3 regions of the Pseudaquabacterium inlustre genome follow, and region 1 is predicted to be linked to each of the others. Evidence: predicted binding sites of a transcription regulator. Region 1 holds the regulator's gene; each other region holds the start of a gene.
The links. The regulator sigma-54, encoded in region 1, starts transcription at its own class of promoters, with help from an activator protein. The targets are predictions, from matches to a motif close to TGGCANGNAANCTGCTTT.
Positions count from the first base shown of each region.

Region 1 (4,274 bases):
CGGCACCACGCTGGCCACCGAGGCCTGGCGCCCCGAGGAAAAGACCCGCGCCCAGGCGGCGCTGGACTTCTGCGTCTACACGACGATGACGCTGACCTCGTTCAGCTCGGGCGCGCTGGTCACCACCGGCGGCTGGCAGGCCATGAACCTGGGCGCGCTGCTGCCGCTGGCGCTGATGGGGGCCGCGCTGCTGTGGCTGCGCCAGGTGCGGCCGGCGCGCTGATCACTCGGCGCGCGGCGCCCGCGCCGAGCCGGCGATCAGGTCGAAGCGGAACAGCCGGCACTCGATCGGACCGTTCCACATCGGCACGCGGCGGGCTTCCTTCAGGCGCAGGGCCTGCGGCAGCTTCATGTCGGGGCTGAGCACCCAGGCCGTCCAGCCGGCATAGGCGCGCTTCCAGTGCGCGGCCAGGCCGCTGAAGAAGGCGGCGCCGGCGGCGTCCTTCTCGCCCTCGGGCGCACCCGCAGGGCCTTCAGCGAAGCCCTCGCGCACCGCGCGCTCGGCGCCGCGCTCGCCGCGCGAGCCCTTGGCCTCGATGCGCTCGCCGTACGGCGGGTTGAACACCAGCAGGCCGGCCTCGGCCGGCGGCGGGCGCTGCAGCGCGTCGGCGGTCTTGAAGACGATGGCATGGCCGACGCCGGCGCGCTGGGCATTGCGCGCGGCGAAGTCGGTCATGCGGAAGCTCACGTCACCGGCGTGGATGGCCACGGCCGGCGCGTGCACGGCCGCCTGCGCCTCGGCCTTCAGCTGGCCCCAGGCGGACAGTTGCGTGCGGAACGGCAGCATGCGCTCGAAGGCGAAGCGGCGCTTCAGCCCCGGCGCGATGCCACAGGCGATCTGCGCGGCCTCGATGGCGATGGTGCCGGCGCCGCAGCAGGGGTCGAGCAGCGCACCGTCTTCGGGCCGGCCCTGCCAGCCGGCGGCGGCCAGCATCGCGGCGGCCAGGGTTTCCTTCAGTGGCGCCTCGCCCTTCAGGCCGCCATCGCGCTCGTCGCGCCAGCCGCGCTTGAACAGCGCCTCGCCCGAGGTGTCGGCATACAGCGACGCGGTGTCGGCCGTCAGGTGCAGCACCAGCGGCAGATCGGGGTGGCGGGTGTCGACGCTGGGGCGGCTGCCGGTGGCGTCGCGCAGCACATCGCACAGCGCGTCCTTCACGCGCAGCGTGGCGAAGTTCAGGCTCTGCAGCGGACTGCGCGTGGCGCTGGTGTCGATGCGGAAGGTCTGCTCGGGCGTGATCCAGTCGCCCCACGGCACGCGGCGCGCCAGGTCGTACAGGTCGTGCTCGCTCTCGTAGGGGCCGAAGGCCAGCGGCCACAGCACGCGCTGCGCCAGGCGGCTGTGCAGGTTCAGCTGCATCGCCACGCGGGCATCGCCCAGCACCTGCACGCCGCCACGCTGCTCCACCACGCGGCGGCGGCTGGGGTCGGCCGGCACCACGGCGCGGTCCACGCCCAGCAGGGCCGCCACCTCGTCGGCCAGCAGCGGCTCGACGCCAGCGGCACAGGGCAGGAACAGCGACACCGGCGTGTCGCCCACCGGCGCGATGGCCTTGACGGGCAGGCGCACCGGGCCGCGGGCCGGCATGCCGGGGCCACCGGGACCGCGCATGGCCGGACCGCCAGGGCCGCCGGAACGCGGGCCGGGCCCACGCGCCTCGGTGTGGCGCTGGGTCTTGTAGCCGCCGATCGGCGGACGGGGGGTCTTGGTCAAAGGGCTTTGCGCAGGTTGGCGGGCGCGATCTTCAGCGCCTCGCGGTACTTGGCCACCGTGCGCCGCGCCACCTGGATGCCCTGCTCGGACAGCATGTCCGACAGCTGGCTGTCCGACAGCGGCTTGGCCGGGTCTTCGTTGGCCACCAGCTGCTTGATCAGCGCGCGCACGGCGGTGGAGCTGGCGTTGCCGCCGGCCTCGGTGTTCAGGCTGGAGCCGAAGAAGTACTTCAGCTCGAAGGTGCCGAACGGCGTGTTCATGTACTTGGCCGTGGTCACGCGCGAGATCGTGCTCTCGTGCAGGCCCAGTTCGTCGGCGATTTCGCGCAGCACCAGCGGCTTCATCGCGATCTCGCCGTGGGTGAAGAAGCCCTTCTGCCGCTCGACGATGGCCTGGCTGACGCGCAGGATGGTGTCGAAGCGCTGCAGGATGTTCTTCATGAACCAGCGCGCCTCCTGCAGCCGCGACGACAGCCCACCCGCGGCCCCGTTGCGCTGGCCGCGGATGGCCTGCGCATAGAGGTCGTTGATCTTCAGCTTGGGCATCACGTCGGGGTTGAGCACGGCCTTCCAGCCGCGCCCGGCCTTCTGCACGATGACGTCGGGCACGATGATGTTGGCCTCGGCGCGCGTGAACGGCCGGCCCGGCTTGGGCTCGCAGGTCAGGATCAGCGCCTGGGCCTCGCGCAGCAGCGCTTCATCAGCGCCGGTGGCCTGCGTCAGCTTCTTCATGTCGCGCCGCGCCAGCAGCTCGAGGTGCTGCTCGGCAATGCGCATGGCCAGCTTGCGCGCCGGGCTGGCCGGCTTCTCGCGCAGTTGCAGGCACAGGCACTCACCCAGGTTGGCGGCGCCCACGCCGGTGGGCTCCAGGCTCTGCAGCCACTTCAGGCCGCAGCGCAGGCGCTCGAACAGGTCTTCGCGCGCCTCCAGGTCGTCTTCGGGGATGTCCAGCGAGGCGGCCACGCGCTCGGCGATCTCGGCCAGCGGGTCGGCCAGCCAGCCGTCCTCGTCCAGGCTCTCGATCAGCACCATCACGGTGGCCGCGTCTTCGTCCGACAGGCGCATGCCCAGCAGCTGGCGGCGCAGGTGCTCCTGCAGCGTGGGGCCGCTGCTGGCCGCGTCCACCGGCTCGAAGTCGTCGTCGCCGCTGCCCGAGGGGCTGTTGCTGGGCGCCTCGCGGATGCCGTCGAAGTCGTCACGCTCGGTGCCGTTCTCCCAGTCGTCGCGCTCGGTGGCGCCGAACTCGGCGGTGTCCACGCCGGCAGGCTCGTCGCTGCCGGCGTCCTCGCGCTCGCTCAGGCGCTCCTTCTCGCGCTCGGCGCCGGCACCGCTCTCCGGCGTGGCGGCCACGCGTTCCAGGCCATAGGCCAGCGAGTCGTCGCCGCCGTCCTCCACGTCGAGGAAGGGATTGGCCTCGAGCATCTGCTCGATTTCCTGGTGCAGCTCCAGCGTGGAGAGTTGCAGCAGGCGGATCGATTGCTGCAGCTGGGGCGTCAGCGCCAGGTGCTGCGACAGGCGGACCTGCAATGAAGGCTTCATGACTTCGGGCCTGTCATCACATCTTGAAATGCTCGCCGAGGTACACCCGGCGAACGTCGGCGTTCTCGACGATCTCGGACGGCGTGCCTTCGGCCAGCACGCGCCCCTCGCTGATGATGTAGGCGCGGTCGCAGATGCCCAGCATCTCGCGCACGTTGTGGTCGGTGATCAGCACGCCGATGCCGCGCTGCTTCAGGAAGCCGATGATGCGCTGGATCTCGATCACCGCGATCGGATCGACGCCAGCGAAGGGCTCGTCGAGCAGGATGAAGCGCGGCTGCGTGGCCAGCGCGCGGGCGATCTCGACACGGCGACGCTCGCCGCCCGACAGTGCCGGCGCCGGCGAGTCGCGCAGCTTCTCGATGCTCAGGTCGTGCAGCAGGCCGTCCAGGCGCTGCTGGATCTCGGTGGCCGCCAGCGGCCGGCCGTCGGCGCCCACCTGCAGCTCGAGCACCGCACGCACGTTCTCCTCGACCGTGAGCTTGCGGAAGATCGAGGCTTCCTGCGGCAGGTAGCTCAGGCCCATGCGCGCGCGCTGGTGGATGGGCTTGCCTTGCACGGCCTGGCCGTCGATGCGGATCTCGCCGGCATCGGCACGCACCAGACCCACCACCATGTAGAAGGTGGTGGTCTTGCCGGCGCCGTTGGGGCCCAGCAGGCCCACCACCTCGCCGGCGCCCACGGCCAGGTGCACTTCCTTGACCACCTGGCGCGAGCCGTAGCTCTTTTGCAGCCCCTGGACCGTCAGCCCTTGGAGCCCTTGGCTCTGGCCGATCGGGGGCTGCGCCGCCATCGCCACGCGCTCTGGCGCCTGGGCGGATGTCACCGCCGCTCCCCGAGGGCCGGCGTGCTCTTCAGCGGGGCCTGCGCGGGTGCGGACGCGGCCTCGGCGGCCATCGCGGCGGCGGCCTCGGTGCCGGGGCGTGGCGTGATCACCGCGCGCACGCGGCCGCCGGGGTTGGTGGCGGTGGTGGCCCCACCGCCCTGCACATTGAAGGTCTCGGCCTGGCCGTCCCAGACGATGC
Region 1 covers NZ_JBBUTH010000008.1:161,067-165,340, forward strand. The annotation lists gene AACH10_RS15300 (MFS transporter) at 1-223, shown strand, start outside; gene AACH10_RS15305 (THUMP domain-containing class I SAM-dependent RNA methyltransferase) at 224-1,711, opposite strand; gene AACH10_RS15310 (RNA polymerase factor sigma-54) at 1,708-3,249, opposite strand; gene lptB (LPS export ABC transporter ATP-binding protein) at 3,266-4,042, opposite strand; gene lptA (lipopolysaccharide transport periplasmic protein LptA) at 4,072-4,274, opposite strand, start outside.

Region 2 (4,274 bases), on a different contig from region 1:
CCTTGGGCTCCATGGCCAGGGCGCGGGCGATGCCCACGCGCTGCTTCATGCCGCCCGACACCTCGTGCGGGCGCTTGGTGGCGGCGTGGGCCATGTTCACCAGTTCCAGCGCGGCCTGGGTGCGGGCCTTCAGCTGGGCCTTGCTTTCCTTGGCGCCGAACACGCGCTCCACCGCCAGCATCACGTTCTCGAAGCAGGTCAGCCAGGGCAGCAGGCTGTGGTTCTGGAACACCACCGCGCGCTCGGGGCCGGGGGCCGCGATCTCCTTGTTGTCGCAGATCAGCGCGCCCGAGGTGGGCAGCGTCAGGCCGGCGATCAGGTTCAGCAGCGTGCTCTTGCCGCAGCCCGAGTGGCCGATCAGCGCGATGAACTCGCCCTTCTCGATGCCCAGGTTGATCTCGCGCAGCGCATGGAAGCGGCCCTTCTTGGTGGTGAACACCATCTCGGCGTTCTGCACTTCGATGAATGAGGACATGGTCGTTTCCTTCCGGTGGGTCGGGTTCAGTCGTCGAACGAGAAGCGCTTGGCGATGGCCACCAGCGCCTGCTCGAGCAGCAGGCCCACGATGCCGATCACGAAGATCGCGATGATGATGTGCTGGACATTGAGGTTGTTCCACTCGTCCCACACCCAGAAGCCGATGCCCACGCCGCCGGTCAGCATCTCGGCGGCCACGATCACCAGCCAGGCCGTGCCCACCGACAGGCGCACGCCGGTCAGCATGTAGGGCAGCACGCTGGGGAACAGGATCTTGGTGATGACCTTCCACTCGCTGAGGTTCAGCACGCGGGCCACGTTCAGGTAGTCCTGCGGCACGCGCTGCACGCCCACGGCGGTGTTGATCACCATCGGCCAGATCGAGCAGATGAAGATCGTCCAGATCGCCGCCGGGTTGGCGCTCTTGAACACCAGCAGGCCGATCGGCAGCCAGGCCAGCGGCGACACCGGGCGCAGCAGGCTGATCAGCGGGTTGACCATGTGGGACAGGAAGCTGAAGCGCCCCAGCATGAAGCCCAGCGGAATGCCCACCAGCGCGGCCAGCCCGAAGCCCAGCGCCACGCGCTGCAGCGAGTTCAGGATGTTCCAGCCGATGCCCTGGTCATTGGGCCCGTTGCGGTAGAACGGATCGCTGAACAGCTTGACCGCCGCGTCCCAGGTCTTGGCCGGGGTGGGGAAGGCGGTGGAGTTCTGCGTGGCCAGCGCCCACACGCCGATCAGCAGCGCCATGCCCAGGATGGGCGGCAGCACCTGGAGCGCCAGGCCGCGCCAGTCGAAGGGCTGGCGCTCGGGCTGGGGCGCCTTGACCGCGGCGGCCGGTGCGGCAGGTGCCGCGGCCGGCTTGGACGCGGCCGCAGCGGCGGGCGAGTCGCTGGCGGGCGCCAGGCTCGGGGTGGTATGGAACACGGCACTGACCATGGCAGTTCTCCAGTGAAGATGTCGCTCAGGCCTTGACCTTGAAGCTGTCGGCGTACTTGGCGGGGTCCTTGCCGTTCCACACCACGCCGTCCACCAGCTTGCTGTCGCGCATGTCGCTCTTGGGCAGGCTGATCTTCAGGGCCGAGGCGGCTTGCTTGTAGATCTCGGTCTGGTTGACCTGCTTGGCCACGGCCAGGTAGTCGGGGTGGTCCTTCAGCAGGCCCCAGCGCTTGTGCTGGGTCAGGAACCACATGCCGTCGCTCAGGTACGGGTAGTTCACCACGCCGTCGTTGAAGAACTTCATGTGGTTGGGGTCGTCCCAGGTCTTGCCCAGGCCGTTCTGGTAGCGGCCCAGGATGCGCTGGTTGATCGCGTCGACGCTGGTGTTGACATACGCCTTGTCGGCGATGGTCTCGGCCATCTTCATCTTGTTCTGCAGGCCGGCGTCGATCCACTTGCTGGCCTCGAGGATGGCCATCACCACGGCGCGCGCGGTGTTGGGGTACTTCTTGACGAACTCGGCCGTCGTGCCCAGGGCCTTCTCGGGGTGGTCCTTCCAGATGTCCTGGGTGGTGGTGGCGGTGATGCCGATGCCGTCGATGATGGCGCGGTGGCCCCAGGGCTCGCCCACGCAGTAGCCGTCCATGTTGCCCACGCGCATGTTGGCCACCATCTGCGGCGGCGGCACGGTGATCACCTTGGCGTCCTTCATCGGGTTCACGCCCACGCTGGCCAGCCAGTAGTACAGCCACATGGCGTGGGTGCCGGTGGGGAAGGTCTGCGCAAAGGTGTATTCGCGCTTCTCGGTGCCCATCAGCTTGGCCAGGCTGGCGCCGTCCACGGCGCCCTTGTCCGCCAGCTTCTTGGACAGCGTGATGGCCTGGCCGTTGTGGTTCAGGTTCATCAGCACGGCCATGTCCTTCTTCGGACCGCCGATGCCCATCTGCACGCCGTAGATCAGGCCCCACAGCACATGGGCCATGTCAAGCTCGCCGTTGACCAGCTTGTCGCGCACGCCGGCCCAACTGGCTTCCTTGGTGGGCACGATCTTGATGCCGTACTTCTTGTCGAAGCCCAGCACGCTGGCCATCACCACGCTGGCGCAGTCGGTCAGCGGGATGAAGCCGATGCGCACTTCCTCCTTCTCGGGCTTGTCCGAGCCGGCGGCGTACACGGCGCTCTGCAGGCCGGGGATCATGCCGGCGGCGCCTGCGGCGGCGGCCGTGATGACGGAGCGGCGGGTCATGTTGACGGTGTCCTTGGCGTTCGGGAGAGTCATGGTGGTGGGTGCGGGCGGTGACCTGAAAAACAAAAACGGCGTCCTCGCGTCGCGGCAGGCACTGGGTGTGCGCAGCCACGGGCGGGGACGCCGTCGTCCGGTTGCCGGCAACGCTCGTCATTGAGCGCCGCTGGCGGGGTGGAAAGTCGCCGTTGACCTTCTTGCGAGAGACTCAGCAATCAGCGTGCCAGGCCTGCTCCGGTCGGCCAGGCCCGTTGGCACGCACGCCGCACCGCCAAGGGGTGGGTGTGCGCGTGCTGCAATGCACCATGACGGGGATTGGTGCGCCCGTGCGGGCGCGCATGCACCTCAACCGAGCAGGTCGGCCGCGTCCAGCATGCGCTGGGCGATCTCGGCGATGCGCAGCTTCTTGTCCATCGCGGCGCGGCGCAGGCGGGCATAGGCCTCCTCCTCGCCAAGCCCCAGGCGCTGCATCAACAGGCCCTTGGCGCGCTCGATCACCTTGCGCTCCTGCAGCTGGCTCTTGGCGTCGGCCAGCTCGCGGCGCAGGCCTTCCTCGACCTTGAAGCGCGCCATCGCCACGTCCAGCACCGGCTTCACGCGCTCGGGCGCCAGCCCGGCCACCACATAGGCGGTGACCCCGGCGGCGATGGCGTCGTGCACGTGGGAGGTGTCGTCGTCGTTGGTGAACAGCACGATGGGCCGGCGCTCGTCGCGCGTGGCGATCACCACGTGTTCCAGCGTGTCGCGCGCCTGGCTCTCGGCATCCACGATCACCAGATCGGGCTGGATGCGCGCCAGGTGGTCGGGCAGGTACATGTCGGGCGGCAGCACGGCCACGATGTCGTAGCCGGCCTCCAGCAGGCCGATGCGCAGGCTGCGCGAGCGCTCGGCCTGGCCCCAGGCCTCGGTGTCGTCGGCCTCGGGCACCAGGGTGTCCGGGGCGACGATGACGATGCGCAGGGCACGGGCGGGGGGTGTGGCCATGCATGACGCGATGCAACATCCGCGCCACTACACTCCCGCCCCATGAATGTTCTCGGCATCGAATCCTCCTGCGACGAGACCGGCGTGGCCTTGGTCACGATCGATGGCGGCGCGGTGCCGGCGCTGCGCGCCCATGCGCTGCACAGCCAGGTGGCCATGCACCAGGACTACGGCGGCGTGGTGCCCGAGCTGGCCTCGCGCGACCACATCCGCCGCGTGCTGCCGCTGGCGCGCCAGGTGCTGCACGAGGCCCAGGCCACGCTGGCGGACGTGGACGTGGTGGCCTTCACCCGCGGCCCCGGCCTGGCCGGCGCGCTGCTGGTGGGCGCCGGCGTGGCCTGCGCGCTGGCCGCCGCGCTCGGCAAGCCCACGCTGGGCGTGCACCACCTGGAAGGGCACCTGCTGTCGCCGTTCCTGTCGGCTGACGCCCCCGAGTTCCCCTTCGTGGCCCTGCTGGTCTCCGGCGGCCACACCCAGCTGATGCGCGTGGAGGGCGTGGGTGACTACGAGCTGCTGGGCGAGACCATCGACGACGCCGCCGGTGAGGCCTTCGACAAGAGCGCCAAGCTGCTGGGCCTGGGCTACCCGGGCGGGCCGGCGCTGTCGCGGCTGGCGGCCTTCGGCAACCCCG
Region 2 covers NZ_JBBUTH010000009.1:424,506-428,779, reverse strand. The annotation lists gene AACH10_RS19350 (ABC transporter ATP-binding protein) at 1-442, opposite strand, end outside; gene ntrB (nitrate ABC transporter permease) at 502-1,416, opposite strand; gene AACH10_RS19340 (CmpA/NrtA family ABC transporter substrate-binding protein) at 1,442-2,695, opposite strand; gene AACH10_RS19335 (ANTAR domain-containing response regulator) at 3,005-3,643, opposite strand; gene tsaD (tRNA (adenosine(37)-N6)-threonylcarbamoyltransferase complex transferase subunit TsaD) at 3,686-4,274, shown strand, end outside.
Region 2: AACH10_RS19340 (CmpA/NrtA family ABC transporter substrate-binding protein) is a predicted target of sigma-54. The motif match lies at 2,868-2,885, and genes of this name have one in related genera.

Region 3 (4,274 bases), on a different contig from region 1:
AACCCCCGTCGGGAGCTTCGATGTTCGGAAATCTGAAGGTTTCGCAACGTCTGGCGCTGGGCTTCGGCGCCATGGCCCTGCTGCTGCTGCTGGTGTGCGGTGGGGCCTACCTGGGCATGGCCCGCACGCTGAAGGTCGTCACCGGCGACATCGGCGAGGCCCATGACCGCCTCGGTGATGCCCGCGCCATGGTGCAGGATGTGCTGGAGCAGGACCTGCACCTGCGCCAGGTGAGCCTGCACAGCGAGGTGCCGGCGATGGAGGCCCAGGCCAAGCTGGCCCGCGAATCCGGCAAGCGCGTGGCCGAGCGGCTGGACAAGCTGCTCAAGGGCGACCGGCTCGACAGTGCCGAACGCGGCCTGCTGCAGAAGGCCCAGGCGCTGGATGCGCAGTCGCGCCCGCTGGTGGACAAGGCCGTGGGCCTGGCCATGGCGGTGATGACCGAGGACGCCGCCAAGCTGCTGACCACCCAGGTCGATCCGCTGTCGCTGCAGCGGCGCGAGGCGCTCAACGCCTTTGCCAAGCTGCAGCAGCAGCGCGCCGATGGCCTGGAGCAGGCGCTGCAGGCCGAAGGCCGCCTCTCGGCCGGTCTGATGGCCGGTGCGGCGGTGCTGGGCCTGGCGCTGGCCGGCCTTGCCGGCTGGCTGAGCACCCGCTCGGTGACGCAGCCGCTGCACGAGGCCCTGCGCGCCGCCGGCCGTGTGGCCGAAGGCGACCTCAGCGTGCGGCTGCAGCGAAGCCGCGGCGACGAGTTCGGTGAACTGCTGGGCGCGCTGGACCGCATGGCCGACCGGCTGCGCGGGGTGATCAGCACGATCCGGCACTCGTCCGAATCGGTGCTGATGGCCTCGGGCGAGATCGCCGCGGGCAACCACGACCTGTCGGCCCGCACCGAGCAGCAGGCGGCCAGCCTGCAGGCCACGGTGCACACCATCGACCAGCTGGAAGACTCGGTTCGCCGCAACGCCGAGGCCGCACAGCAGGCCACGCGCCTGGCAGCCGATGCGTCCGGCGTGGCCGGCCAGGGGGGCGACCGCGTGAGCCAGGTGGTGGCCACGATGGACGAGATCAGCGCCAGTTCGCGTCGCATCGCCGACATCGTGGGTGTCATCGACGGCATCGCCTTCCAGACCAACATCCTGGCGCTGAACGCGGCGGTGGAAGCCGCCCGCGCCGGCGAGCAGGGCCGCGGCTTCGCGGTGGTGGCCGGCGAGGTGCGCAACCTGGCGCAGCGCAGTGCACAGGCCGCGCGCGAGATCAAGGGCCTGATCACCGCCAACGTCGAGAAGGTGGAGAGCGGCACCCGCCTGGCGGCCGAAGCCGGCAGCACGATGGCCGACATCGTGCGCTCGTCGGAGCAGGTGGCCTCGATCATCAGCGAGATCAGCCACGCCACGCAGGAGCAGGCCTCGGGCCTCTCGCAGGTGAGCCACTCGGTGCAGCAGGTCGACAGTGCCACGCAGCAGAACGCCGCGCTGGTGGAGCAGAGCGCCGCCGCCGCCAGCAGCCTGAAGGACCAGACCGCCACGCTGAACCAGGCGGTGGGTGTGTTCCGCATGGAGACGCACTGATCGCCTGCCGGCCCAGCGCGTGACAGACGCGTGCTGCCGCGCTGGATCGGCAACCGGCTGTATCGATCCGCTCGCAAGGGTGAGCGCATGTAACGCCACGGTGTCGGCCGCCTTGACAGCGGTGGATGCCGTGGCGTTTGACCTGGGCGGCCGGTGTCAATGTCGACAGGCATTTGCCGCACCGGCGGCGGCGTTGGCAGGACAATTGCAGGTTCAGGGCTTCCAACTCAACCCACGGGAGCTCCATGTCTGTTCTTGTCCACAAGCTGTATCAGCGCGCTGCGCTGGCGGCCACCACGCTGTGTCTGCCGATGGCACTGCATGCCGCACCGGCGGTGTCGCTGACGGCCGTTGAACTGCTGGGCGGCACCGATCCGGCCGGCGTCACCGACGTGATCGGTGGCTATGCCAGCGGCGGTGACTTCTATTACGCCAACAGCACGGGCGACAACGCGTCCTTCTTCCACACCTACGGCGACACCGGCAGCCTGGCGTCCTTCGGTGCCCGCACCTCGGGCACCGGCACCTGGTACACCCGCACCTCGGCCACCTACACCGACAGCTACACCAACAGCAGCGGCTCGGCACAGACGGTGGTGTTCTCGTTCTATGTGGATGGCGGCCAGATCGGCCTTTCCGGCTCGGGCCGCGGCTATGCCGACCTGGCGCTGAACCTCAGCTTCAACGGCAGCACGGTTGCCAGCGAGCACGGCCGCGTGGAACAGACGGCGGCTGGTGTGGTGAGCTGCTCCGACAGCGGCACCGGCGTGCTGGCCTCGTACATGGCCTGTGGCGCGTCGGATGCGGCGTCGATCTACAGCGCCGGCACCGGCTACAGCGTGGGCTACACGCTGGCGGCGGGTGAGACCTTGTCGGTGGTCTACGAGATCCTGGCCACCACCAGCGGCGAAGCCATGGATGTGAGCGGGGCCGAGCTCTACTGCGACGGCTTTCTGGAGACCTTTGCCGTCGAGGTGGGCCAGGAGCCGGGGCAGGGCGGTTCGTGTGCGTGGTTCAACGGCCTGGCGCGCTCGGGCGACCCGGCCGGCTTCATGCCGAGCGCCGGCTTCAGCCTGACCGCGCAGAACGTGCCCGAGCCGGGCTCGCTGCTGCTGGCGGCCACGGCCGCGCTCGGTCTGCTGGCCACGCGCCGTCGCCGGGCCTGACCGCTGCATGCGGGGCGGGCGGGCGCGTGGCGCGCCTGCGCGCCTACACTGGCGGGCCTCATGCCTGTGCTGCCCGTGTCGCCCGCCTTGCCCGATCTGCCCGAATCCGCGGCGCCCGCCGAGCGCGCCGCCGCGCTGCGCACCCTGCTGCAGCACCACGCCCACCGCTACTACGTGCTCGACGCGCCGGAAATCCCGGACGCCGAGTACGACCGCCTGTTCCAGGCGCTGCAGGCGCTGGAGGCGGCGCACCCCGAGCTGCGCACCGCCGATTCGCCCACGCAGCGCGTGATCGGCCAGGTGCTGGACGGCTTTGCCCCGGTGCGCCATGCGGTGCCGATGCTGAGCATCCGCACCGAGACCGACACCGAGGCCAGCGGCGCCGAGGCCTTCGACGCCCGCGTGCGCCGCGAACTGGCGCTGACCGAGGCCGACCCGCCGGTGGCCTATGCCGCCGAGCTGAAGTTCGACGGCCTGGCCATCAACCTGCGCTACGAGCAGGGCGTGCTGGTGCAGGCCGCGACGCGCGGCGACGGCGAGACCGGCGAGGACGTCACGCAGAACATCCGCACCATCGGAAAAGTCCCACTGCGCCTGCTCGCCACCGGCGAGGGGATGGCCGTGCCGCCGTTGCTGGAGGTGCGCGGCGAGGTCTACATGCGCCGCGACGACTTCGAGGCGCTGAACGAGCGCCAGCGCGAGCGCGGCGACAAGACCTTCGTGAACCCGCGCAATGCCGCGGCCGGCGCCGTGCGCCAGCTCGATCCGGCGATTGCCGCGCAGCGGCCGCTGAGCTTCTTCGCCTATGGCCTGGGCGAGGTGCGGGGCTGGCCGCTGCTGGAGTCGCCCGAGGCCACGCACAGTGCGGTGATGGCGGCGCTGGCGGCTTTCGGCCTGCCGGTCAACGGCCTGCGCCAGCGCGTCGAGGGCGCGGCCGGGCTGGTGGCCTACCACCAGCAGATCGGCGCGCAGCGCGACGCGCTGCCGTTCGACATCGACGGCGTGGTCTACAAGGTGGACAGCCTGGCGCTGCAGCAGCGCCTGGGCTTCGTCACGCGCGAGCCGCGCTGGGCCGTGGCCCACAAGTACCCGGCGCAGGAGCAGGCCACGCGCCTGAACGGCATCGACATCCAGGTGGGCCGCACCGGCAAGCTCACGCCGGTGGCCAAGCTGGAGCCGGTGTTCGTCGGCGGCACCACGGTCAGCAATGCCACGCTGCACAACCTGTTCGAGCTGCGCCGCAAGGGCGTGCGCGTGGGCGACCAAGTGATCGTGCGCCGCGCCGGCGACGTGATCCCTGAGGTGGTGGGCCGCATCCCCGGCGAGCGCGCGGCGTACGTGCCCAACTTCCGCATGCCCAGGGCCTGCCCGGTGTGCGGCAGCCTGGTGGAACGCGAGCGCGGCGGCATTGACCACCGCTGCTCGGGTGGCCTGTTCTGCGGCGCGCAGCGCAAGCAGGCCATCCTGCACTTTGCCGGCCGGCGCGCGATGGACGTGGAAGGCCTGGGCGACAAGCTGGTCGATCAACTGGTCGATT
Region 3 covers NZ_JBBUTH010000009.1:42,827-47,100, forward strand. The annotation lists gene AACH10_RS17675 (methyl-accepting chemotaxis protein) at 21-1,571, shown strand; gene AACH10_RS17680 (PEP-CTERM sorting domain-containing protein) at 1,817-2,737, shown strand; gene ligA (NAD-dependent DNA ligase LigA) at 2,798-4,274, shown strand, end outside.
Region 3: AACH10_RS17680 (PEP-CTERM sorting domain-containing protein) is a predicted target of sigma-54. The motif match lies at 1,766-1,783, and genes of this name have one in related genera.